DNA from 4 places in the Streptomyces sp. NPDC085481 genome. Region 3 is predicted to be linked to each of the others. Evidence: riboswitches for the same ligand, from Rfam matches in the RefSeq annotation. Region 3 holds a riboswitch; each other region holds the start of a gene.
The links. A riboswitch is a leader RNA that binds a small molecule or an ion and turns the genes downstream of it on or off. The one in region 3 is predicted to bind cobalamin.
Positions count from the first base shown of each region.

Region 1 (2,191 bases), on a different contig from region 3:
GAGGCGGGGGTGTCCAGACCGACCGCGTTGCCGATCCGCGAGTGCTTCGTCGGGTACGCGGACAGGACGAGCGCCAGCTTCTTCTCGGCGTTCGGGATGTGGCGCAGGCGGGCGTGCCGTACGGCGATGCCGGCGACGCGGGCGGCGCGCTCGGCGTCGGCGACGTATGCCGGGAGGCCGTCCTCGTCGATCTCCTTGAACGAGAACGGGACCGTGATCAGCCGGCCGTCGAACTCGGGGACGGCGACCTGGCTCGCCGCGTCCAGCGGCGACAGGCCCTCGTCGTTCTCCTCCCACGCGGCGCGCGAGCCCGTCAGGCACAGCGCCTGCAGGATCGGCACGTCGAGCGCGGCGAGCGCGCCCGCGTCCCAGGCCTCCTCGTCGCCGCCGGCCTGCGCCTCGGCGGGCTTGGTGCCGCCGGCGGCGAGGACGGTGGTCACGATCGCGTCGGCGCCGCGCAGCTCGTCGAGCAGCTCCGGCTCGGGGGCGCGCAGGGAGGCCACGTACAGCGCCTTGGCCCGGCCGCCGGCCTCCTCGACGGCGTCGCACAGGGCGCCGACGAAGGCGGTGTTGCCGCTCATGTGGTGGGCGCGGTAGTAGAGCACCGCGATGGTCGGGGCGCCGTCCGCGGCCTTGGAGACGCGCTCCAGCGGGCCCCAGGTGGGCGCGGGCGCCGGGGGCTCGAAGCCGTGACCGGTGAGCAGCACCGTGTCGGACAGGAACCGGGCCAGCTGCTCCAGGTTGCCCGGGCCGCCGTGCGCCAGGTAGGCGTGGGCCTCGGTGGCGACGCCGACGGGGACGGTGGACGCCTCCATCAGCTGGGCGTCGGGCGCCTGTTCGCCGCTGAGCACCACCACCGGCTTCCCGGCGGCCAGGACCGCGTCGAGGCCCTCCTGCCAGGACCGCAGCCCGCCGAGCAGGCGGACGACGACGAGCTCGGCGCCTTCGAGCAGGGCGGGCAGGTCGGCGAGCGGGAGCCGGGCGGGGTTGGCGAACCGGTACCGGACCGGGGAGTCGGGCGCGGCGGCGGTGGCCGCTCGGGCGCTGAGCAGGTCGGTGTCGGAGTGCGACAGCAGCAGGAGCATGGCGAGCTCAGGCCCTTCCTCGGGGTTGTCCGCGCCCCGGGTGGTCGTATGGACGGCGGGAGTTCCTGACTCACCGGCCCCGGAACACGGGACCGGCTCACAGTGGCGGGACCGCGCCGGATTCACACCGGGCTTCCTCCCCGGGGTCCTGGGACCCCATGCCGATCTGCATCCTAGATCGTGGCGCGGTCGGTGGGGCGGGGGCGGGGAGTCGGCCGGGTCACACCGCCGGGGGGCGGCGCCGCCGCGCCGGGCCCGCCGCGGCACCTCGCGTCCCCCGCGTCGCGCCCGTCACACCCGTCGTCCGAGCAGGTGGGAGCGGACGTGGCCGTGGGTATGCTCGCCGCCATGCCGGCCACCCCACGCACCTCGCCCGAACCGGGCGAACCTCTCATACGGGACCGCGGCGACGCCTGCCCGGGTGCGCTGCGCCTGCACTCCGCCGACGACGGCCGGCTGGCCCGACTGCGGCTGCCCGGCGGGCGGTTGACGGCGCATCAGGTCGAGGTCCTCGCCGACGCGGCGGAGTCGCTCGGCGACGGGTGCGTCAGCGTCACCTCGCGCGGGAACGTGGAGCTGCGCGGGCTCGGTGAGGGCTGTGGCGGTGCGCTGGCCGGCCTGCTCGACCGGGCCGGGCTGCTGCCCTCCCCCACCCACGAGCGGGCCCGCAACATCGTCGCCTCGCCGGCCGCGGGGCTGGACGGACTCGGGTACGCGGACGTGCAGTTGTGGGCCCGGGAGCTGGACGCCCTGCTGTGCGCCGAGCCCTGGACGGCGGCGCTCTCGGGGCGGTTCCTGTTCGTCCTGGACGACGGGCGGGGCGATGTCGCGGGGCTCGGCGGGGATGTGACCTTGCTCGCAGAAGGGCCGACGGTGCTGCTGCGCGTCGGCGGGCCGGTCCTCCGCATCGCCGCCGCCGACGCGCCCCGTGCCGCCCTCGCCGCCGCCGGGGCGTTCCTCGACGCCGCCCGGGCCGCGGGCAACGGGGCCTGGCGCGTGCGCGAGCTGCCCGAGGGGCACCGACCGGACCCGGCCGGCGCCCTGGCGCGCGCCGGGATCGGCGCCGAGCCCGTACCCGTACTCCCGCGGCCCGTACCCCCGCCGCT
Region 1 covers NZ_JBITTJ010000002.1:283,688-285,878, reverse strand. Annotated here, with positions in the region: gene cobN (cobaltochelatase subunit CobN) at 1-1,085, opposite strand, end outside; cobalamin riboswitch at 1,126-1,260, opposite strand; gene ACIGEZ_RS07145 (cobalamin biosynthesis protein CobG) at 1,422-2,191, shown strand, end outside.
Region 1: another riboswitch for cobalamin. It lies ahead of cobN (cobaltochelatase subunit CobN); the one in region 3 lies ahead of ACIGEZ_RS00325 (cobalamin biosynthesis protein).

Region 2 (2,191 bases), on a different contig from region 3:
GTTCGCCGAGACCGCGAACACGCCCACCGCGACGGCACCGGCCCACACCAGGGGGCCCGCCCACCGCGCGGCACCGATGAGGGCCGCCGCACCGACGGCCCCGCACGCCAGGAGCGCGGGCAGCCACTCGGCCCGCCCGGGCCGGGCGGCCCGGGACCACCCGACGCGGCCCACGATCCCCGTGACGCCGAGGACGGCGACCAGGACCGCGGCGACGGCCGGTCCCAGGTCCAGCGGCCCCGACCCGTACAACGCGAGATACGTGTTGACCGAGGCGATCCCCGCGCCGAGGAAGAGTGAGTAGCCGCACAGCCAGGCCGTCATGCCCCGCGGAGCCCGCACACGGCCGGCGGGGGACGCGGGCGGCTCGGGATCGGCGGGCAGGGACCGGTGCGCCCACCCTGCGGCCAGCAACGCCGCGCACGCGGCCGTCCACACGGCGGCACGCCAGCCCAGACCGGCGGCGAGCCCGGCCAGCGGAAGTCCCGCCGCGAAGGCCCCGAGCTGCACGCCCGACTGCTTCATGCCGGTCACGGCTCCGCGCCGGCCGGGGGCCACCGCGGCCAGGACGGCCTTGTTGGTGGCCGGGTTGGCGAGCGCCTGCGGCACCCCGCCCAGGGCCACCGAGCCAAGCAGCAGCCCGGCACCGGGAGCCGCACCGATGAGAGCCAGGGCGGCGGCCGAGGCCACCAGCAGCAGCACCAGCGAGCGGCGAGGCCCGGTCCGGTCCACGATCCGCCCCCCGACCGGGGAGAGGAGGGCGGCGGTGCCGAAGCCGACGGTCGTGGTCAGACCGAGCACGGCCGGCGAGACACCCATGTCGTCCACCAGACGCGGGCCGAGCGCCCCCAGCAGGAACAACTGGAGCATGGAGAACGCCATCGCGCAGGTGAGCAGGGCCGTGAGCCGCGGATTCGCCCGCCCGTCCGGCGGGGCGGCCGCCTCCGTCCCGTGTGACACCACAGATCTCGTCTCCGTTTCTCGCGGTGCGCTGGGGGTGATACGAACCGGTCGGACAGTCAGTCGTGGGCGGTCTTCCGCGGGTTCCCGACGACCCCTATGGCGTGAAACACACCGCGCGGCCACCGGCCGGGCGGGGCGGCTCCCGAGCCATCGGCCCCACGGCGCCCGGTCGGAGCGACCGCGCTGCCGGCGCCTCCGCGCGCCGTCCGCGTGCCCCGTCCGCGCGCCTGGCTCCGCTTGTCACTGCCCATGAGGGCCCGTTAGGGTCGCCACGCCTTGGTGAGCGGGAAATCCGGTGCGAAACCGGTGCGGCCCTCGCCACTGTGACCGGGAAGTCCGGCTCCAGCCCTCGCGGGCAGCCACTGGGTCCTCGGACCCGGGAAGGCGGAGCACGGGCGGTGGTACCCGTCAGCCAGGAGACCGGCCAGGGCACGTCAACCATCCACGAGGTGCTGGAGAGGGTTCGCTGAACCATGCACATAGCCGAGGGTTTCCTTCCTCCGGCGCACGCGGTCGCCTGGGGCGTCGCATCCGCGCCGTTCGTCGTCCACGGAGTACGGTCACTCAGCCGCGAAGTGAAGGAGCACCCGGAGAGCACGCTGCTCCTGGGCGCCTCCGGCGCTTTCACGTTCGTGCTGTCCGCTCTGAAACTGCCTTCCGTCACCGGTAGTTGCTCTCATCCCACCGGCACCGGTCTCGGTGCCATCCTGTTCCGGCCGCCGATCATGACGGTCCTCGGCACCATCACCCTGCTCTTCCAGGCCCTGTTGCTCGCACACGGCGGTCTCACCACCCTGGGCGCCAACGTCTTCTCGATGGCGATCGTGGGCCCCTGGGCGGGCTACGGCGTCTACCGGCTCCTTCGCCGGTACGACGTCCCGCTGATGGTGACGGTGTTCTTCGGCGCGTTCGTCGCCGACCTCACCACCTACTGCGTCACGAGTGTGCAGCTCGCGCTCGCCTTCCCCGACCCGAGCAGCGGTTTCGCGGGGGCGCTCACCAAGTTCGGCTCCATCTTCGCCGTCACGCAGATCCCGCTCGCGGTCAGCGAGGGCCTGCTCACCGTCCTCGTGATGCGGCTGCTCGTGCAGTCCAGCAAGGGCGAGCTCACCCGGCTCGGCGTGCTCGTGACCGGTGGCAGGCGGGACCGTCGGGCCGACGCCGACGCCGAGGCGGTGGCCCGATGAGCCGTAACGCCAAGATCAACACGGTGCTGCTGCTCCTCGTG
Region 2 covers NZ_JBITTJ010000009.1:43,572-45,762, reverse strand. Annotated here, with positions in the region: gene ACIGEZ_RS20060 (MFS transporter) at 1-963, opposite strand, end outside; cobalamin riboswitch at 1,224-1,407, shown strand; gene ACIGEZ_RS20055 (energy-coupling factor ABC transporter permease) at 1,437-2,150, shown strand; gene ACIGEZ_RS20050 (energy-coupling factor ABC transporter substrate-binding protein) at 2,147-2,191, shown strand, end outside.
Region 2: another riboswitch for cobalamin. It lies ahead of ACIGEZ_RS20055 (energy-coupling factor ABC transporter permease); the one in region 3 lies ahead of ACIGEZ_RS00325 (cobalamin biosynthesis protein).

Region 3 (2,191 bases):
GCCGGCCGCCCACACAGGCGGCCAGGGTCAGTGCGGTGACCCGGCGGGAGAGCCGTACCGCCCGGTCGATGTCCGCGACCTCGACGGCCCGGCCCTCCCCGTTCAGTACGGGACGGTGCTCGACGCGGCCGCCGTACGCCAGGGTGCCGCCGAGCCGTACGCCGAGCGCCCCCGCGAACGAGGCCTCCACCGGGCCCGCGTTGGGGCTCGGGTGCTTCGACGCGTCCGTACGCCAGGACCTCAGCGCACCGCGCGGATTCCCCCCGGCGACGGTGGCGAGTACGGCGGTGAGCCGGGCGCCCGGCCAGCCTGCGAGGTCGTCCAGGCGGGCCGAGGCCCAGCCGAACCGCCGGTACCGCGGGGACTTGTGGCCGACCATCGCGTCCAGGGTGTTCACCGCCCGGAAGCCGACCAGGCCCGGCACGCCCGCGACCGCGCCCCAGAACAGGGCGCCCACGACGGCGTCGGAGGTGTTCTCGGCGACCGACTCGACGACCGCCCGGGCCATCGCGGGCCCGTCCAGGGAGTGCGGGTCGCGCCCGCACAGGTGCGGCAGCCGCTCCCGGGCCACCTCCAGGTCCCCGGCCGCCAGCGCCCCGCCGATGGCGCGGGCCTCGCGCCCCAGCGTCGTACCGCCGACGACGGCCCATACGGAGGCGGCGGTCAGGGCGATCGAGGCGGTGCGGCTGCCCCGTACCGTACGGGCGGCGAGGGCGCCGAGCGCCACGGTCGAGCCGGCGCAGAGGGCGGTGTGCAGGGCGCCGCGGCCGCGGTCGTCGCGCCACAGCCGGCGCTCGACGGCGGCGGCGGCGCGGCCGAACGCGGCGACGGGATGCCCGCGGCGGGGGTCGCCGAGGAGCAGGTCGACGGCGAGGCCGGCGGCCGCTCCGTACGCGAATCCGCCCGGGAACGGGGGGCTGGCACTGCTGCGGCCGGGCATGGCGCTAGGTCCTCACTCAGGGTCCGCGCCCTGGATCGACGTGACCGGCGGCGAGAGTTCCTGACTCCCGGACCGCTCGGGTCCGGTCACAGTGGCGGGACCGCGCCGGATTCGCACCGGACTTCCTCTGCTTGCCGCCGTAATGGCCTCGGCAGTCCACCACGCTGCGCGAAGAGCCGTCAACTCACCTTTGACCTGCGTCGGGTCACTGTGCGAAGCGCCACAGACACGACGGCCGGGCGGCCCGCACGCGAGGTGCGGGCCGCCCGGCCGGAAGGGTGTCGTGCCGGGCACGACGAGGTGTCGCGGGTCAGACGACGATCAGGTAGATGCCGTACGCGACGGCTGCCGCGCACAGCGCGAAGCAGGCGTAGGCGCCGGTGCGGGCCAGGGTGGCGGAGCCACCGTTCGCCGCGGCCTCCTCCTGCTTGGAGAGGCCGACGACGCCGAGGGTGAACAGGCCCACGAGGGCGACGGTCGCCACGAGGCTGACTCCGAAGACGGAGCCGAGAGCTGCCCAGTCGATCTTCATGCTTGGTTCCAGTTCCTTAGACCGCGGCGGCGGGGGCCGGGGGAGCGGCCGGGTCCGCCGGGCTCGGGGCGGGGATGGTGGTCTTCAGGTCCTCGTCCGTGACGGCGGCGACGGAGCCGGCCGGCGGCGGCGGGGTGACGGCCGCGATGGCGGTGGTGACGACGCCCGCGGGCTCGGCCTGCGCGTCCAGGTCGTCGGCGGTGACGTTGTGCTGGTCGACCGGCTTGCGGCGGGACAGCGACCAGATGACGCCGGAGCCGGCGATCAGGAGGATCGCGACGGCGACGATGCCCCAGGTGCCCTGCTTGGTGAGGAACTCGGCGGCGGCGCCGACCAGGCCCGCGGCGGGCAGGGTCAGACCCCAGGCGACGAACATCCGGGTGGCGGTCGACCAGCGGACGACACCGCCCTTGCGGCCGAGGCCCGCGCCCATCACGGCACCCGAGCAGGACTGGGTGGTGGAGAGGGAGAAGCCGAGGTGCGAGGAGGCCAGGATGACCGTGGCGGCGCTGGTCTGGGCGGCGAAGCCCTGCTGCGGCTGGAGGTCGGTGAGGCCCTTGCCCATGGTGCGGATGATGCGCCAGCCGCCGAGGTAGGTGCCGAGCGCGATCGCGAGACCGGCGGCGACGATGACCCACATCGGGGGGTTGGAGCCGGGGGCGAGGACGCCGCCGGTGACCAGGGCGAGGGTGATGATGCCCATCGTCTTCTGGGCGTCG
Region 3 covers NZ_JBITTJ010000001.1:58,138-60,328, reverse strand. Annotated here, with positions in the region: gene ACIGEZ_RS00325 (cobalamin biosynthesis protein) at 1-940, opposite strand, end outside; cobalamin riboswitch at 974-1,109, opposite strand; gene ACIGEZ_RS00320 (hypothetical protein) at 1,251-1,472, opposite strand; gene ACIGEZ_RS00315 (anion permease) at 1,489-2,191, opposite strand, start outside.

Region 4 (2,191 bases), on a different contig from region 3:
GAGCCGCCGGCCTCGTGGTACGGCAGGGCGTCCACGGTCAGCGCCCGCAGCCCCGGGTACCCCTCGGCGCAGCGCCGGGCCAGACCGACGGCGGCGGGGAAGCCGTCGCCGTCGTACGCGGCGCCGGTACGGGCCTCGGTGCCGAGCGGATCGGCGCCGAGGTTGCCGCGCACGGCGTCGGTGCCGACCCCGCGCCGCCCGTGGATGTCGAACAGCTCGTTAGCGGCGGCCACGGTCTCGGGACCGGCGTCGAGCACGACGGGGGCGAGGTCGAGGTACACGTTCCCGAGCACCCGGTCGAGCCCGGCCGTCGGGATGCCGCCCGCGCCCACCCTCAGCCACAGCGAGGTGACGCCGTTCTCCAGGTCCGTCAGGACCGCGTCCGGGTCGGCGGTCGTGTGCCGCTGGCGCACGTCCCAGCCGCCCGCGGTGTTCCCCTCGGCCCGGCTCGCCCGGACGAACGGCGCGAACCCGGGCAGGCCGGGCTCGGGCCCGGCGTCGCCCTCGCCATACAGCGGACGGGCCCGCAGGCCGTCCTCGAGCGCGGTGGACAGGACGTCCTCGGCCTCGGTCTCCGGAACGTCCTTGCCCGACCTGCTCAGTACGCCCGCCACGAGGCGCTGCCACTGGGCATGGGTCGCTGCGGGGAATTCGGCGGCCAGCGAAAGGCCGTCGTCAGGCAGCACAGTCATGCTCGGATGCTAGGTCAGCGCGTCAAAGGAGCAGCAGGGGAAACCGCTGTGACCTTGACCTCCCCTGATCGACCTTGAACGCCGAGCGGAATCCGTGCTCATGTCAGGGGGCATCGGAAACGGGCACTCCCTCACCACGCTCGAGGACGGGCACGGCCCGCGGACGTCCCTCGGCGTCGATCGCGACGAAGGTGAGGAAGGCGGTGGCGACCTCGGCGGCGGGACCGGAGCTGTTCCAGCGCTCGGCGGTGACCCGTACGCCGACGGTCATCGACGTCCGCCCGGCCCGCTCGAGTCCGGCCTCCACACTGAGCAGGTCCCCGGCCCGTACGGGAGCGAGAAAGGTCATCCGGTCGACGGAGACGGTCACGGCGGGCCCGTCGGCGTGCCGCCCCGCGGCGGCCGCGGCGGCGTCGTCGATGAGCTTCATCATCACGCCGCCGTGGATGGTCCCGTAGAGGTTGGTGTCGTGCTCGCTCATGATGTGGGCGAGGACGACCCGGGAGTCGTCCGGGGTCTTGGCGGTGCGGGTGGTGGGACGCGTGACGGTGCGATCGGCCACGTCAACTCTCCTTCGCGAGTCGCGGCAAGGGCTCCGCGCGCACGGGATGCCGGCGCACGGGCAGCGGCAGGTCTTCGGACTCGCGAGCACGCCCACCGGGATCACCGGCGGACACCTACTGGCCGTCGCTTCCCGGACCCGTGCCGGGTCCAGTGCTGTGTGACGGCGGTCGTTCCCGCTCACCGCTGCGGGGCAGTCCCGGATTCCCACCGGGTTCCCTCTTACGACGCATCCCGCCTGGAGGACGGGGCGAACCAGCTGCACCGCCAGCCTACGACAGGCCGCTAGCGCAGCGGCTCGCTCAGTTCGACGGCCCTCAGGGCCGCTGCCAGGGCCTGCTCGTCGCCGATGTCGAGGGCGGTGTCGGTCAGTTTGACGACGTGTTCGTCGCCGTGGGCGAGGGCCAGTTCGAAGACCTCTTCGGCGGTGCGGGACCCCGGCGGCACGAAGGCGACGGGGGCGTCCGGTGCGTACATCGCGGTCACCGCGGCGGACGCCGTCCAGGCGGCGTGCAGGCTGGGTGCCCACAGGGGCCTCGGGAGGGCGGGCAGGGTGCGCAGGACGGCGTTGGGGGCCGTGGCGGCGTGGACCAGCATCGTCTCCTCGCCGTGGCCGTGGGTGGCGTAGCGGTGGGTGGCCGCCCGCACGAGTTCGGCGAGGCGGCGACGGGCCTCGTCCGGGTCCGTGACACCGGCCGCCCACACCGGCAGGCCGGTGACGCGGTCGAGCCGTGCGGGGAAGGCCCCGTCCCGCTCGGCGACGGGCACCACCGCGTCGAGGGCGCCGGCCGCGCTGTCGGCGCCGCGCAGGGGAGCGAGACCGGATACGGGGCGGTGCCGGGCCGCCCAGTAGCCGAGCCCGTGCGCGAGTTCGGCCAGGCGCGGCTCGGTCACCTCGCCGGCGAGCAGGGTGCGCACGGCGTGCCCCACCCGGATCA
Region 4 covers NZ_JBITTJ010000007.1:51,472-53,662, forward strand. Annotated here, with positions in the region: gene ACIGEZ_RS16775 (methylmalonyl-CoA mutase family protein) at 1-692, opposite strand, end outside; gene ACIGEZ_RS16780 (acyl-CoA thioesterase) at 796-1,173, opposite strand; cobalamin riboswitch at 1,323-1,478, opposite strand; gene ACIGEZ_RS16785 (questin oxidase family protein) at 1,539-2,191, opposite strand, start outside.
Region 4: another riboswitch for cobalamin. It lies ahead of ACIGEZ_RS16780 (acyl-CoA thioesterase); the one in region 3 lies ahead of ACIGEZ_RS00325 (cobalamin biosynthesis protein).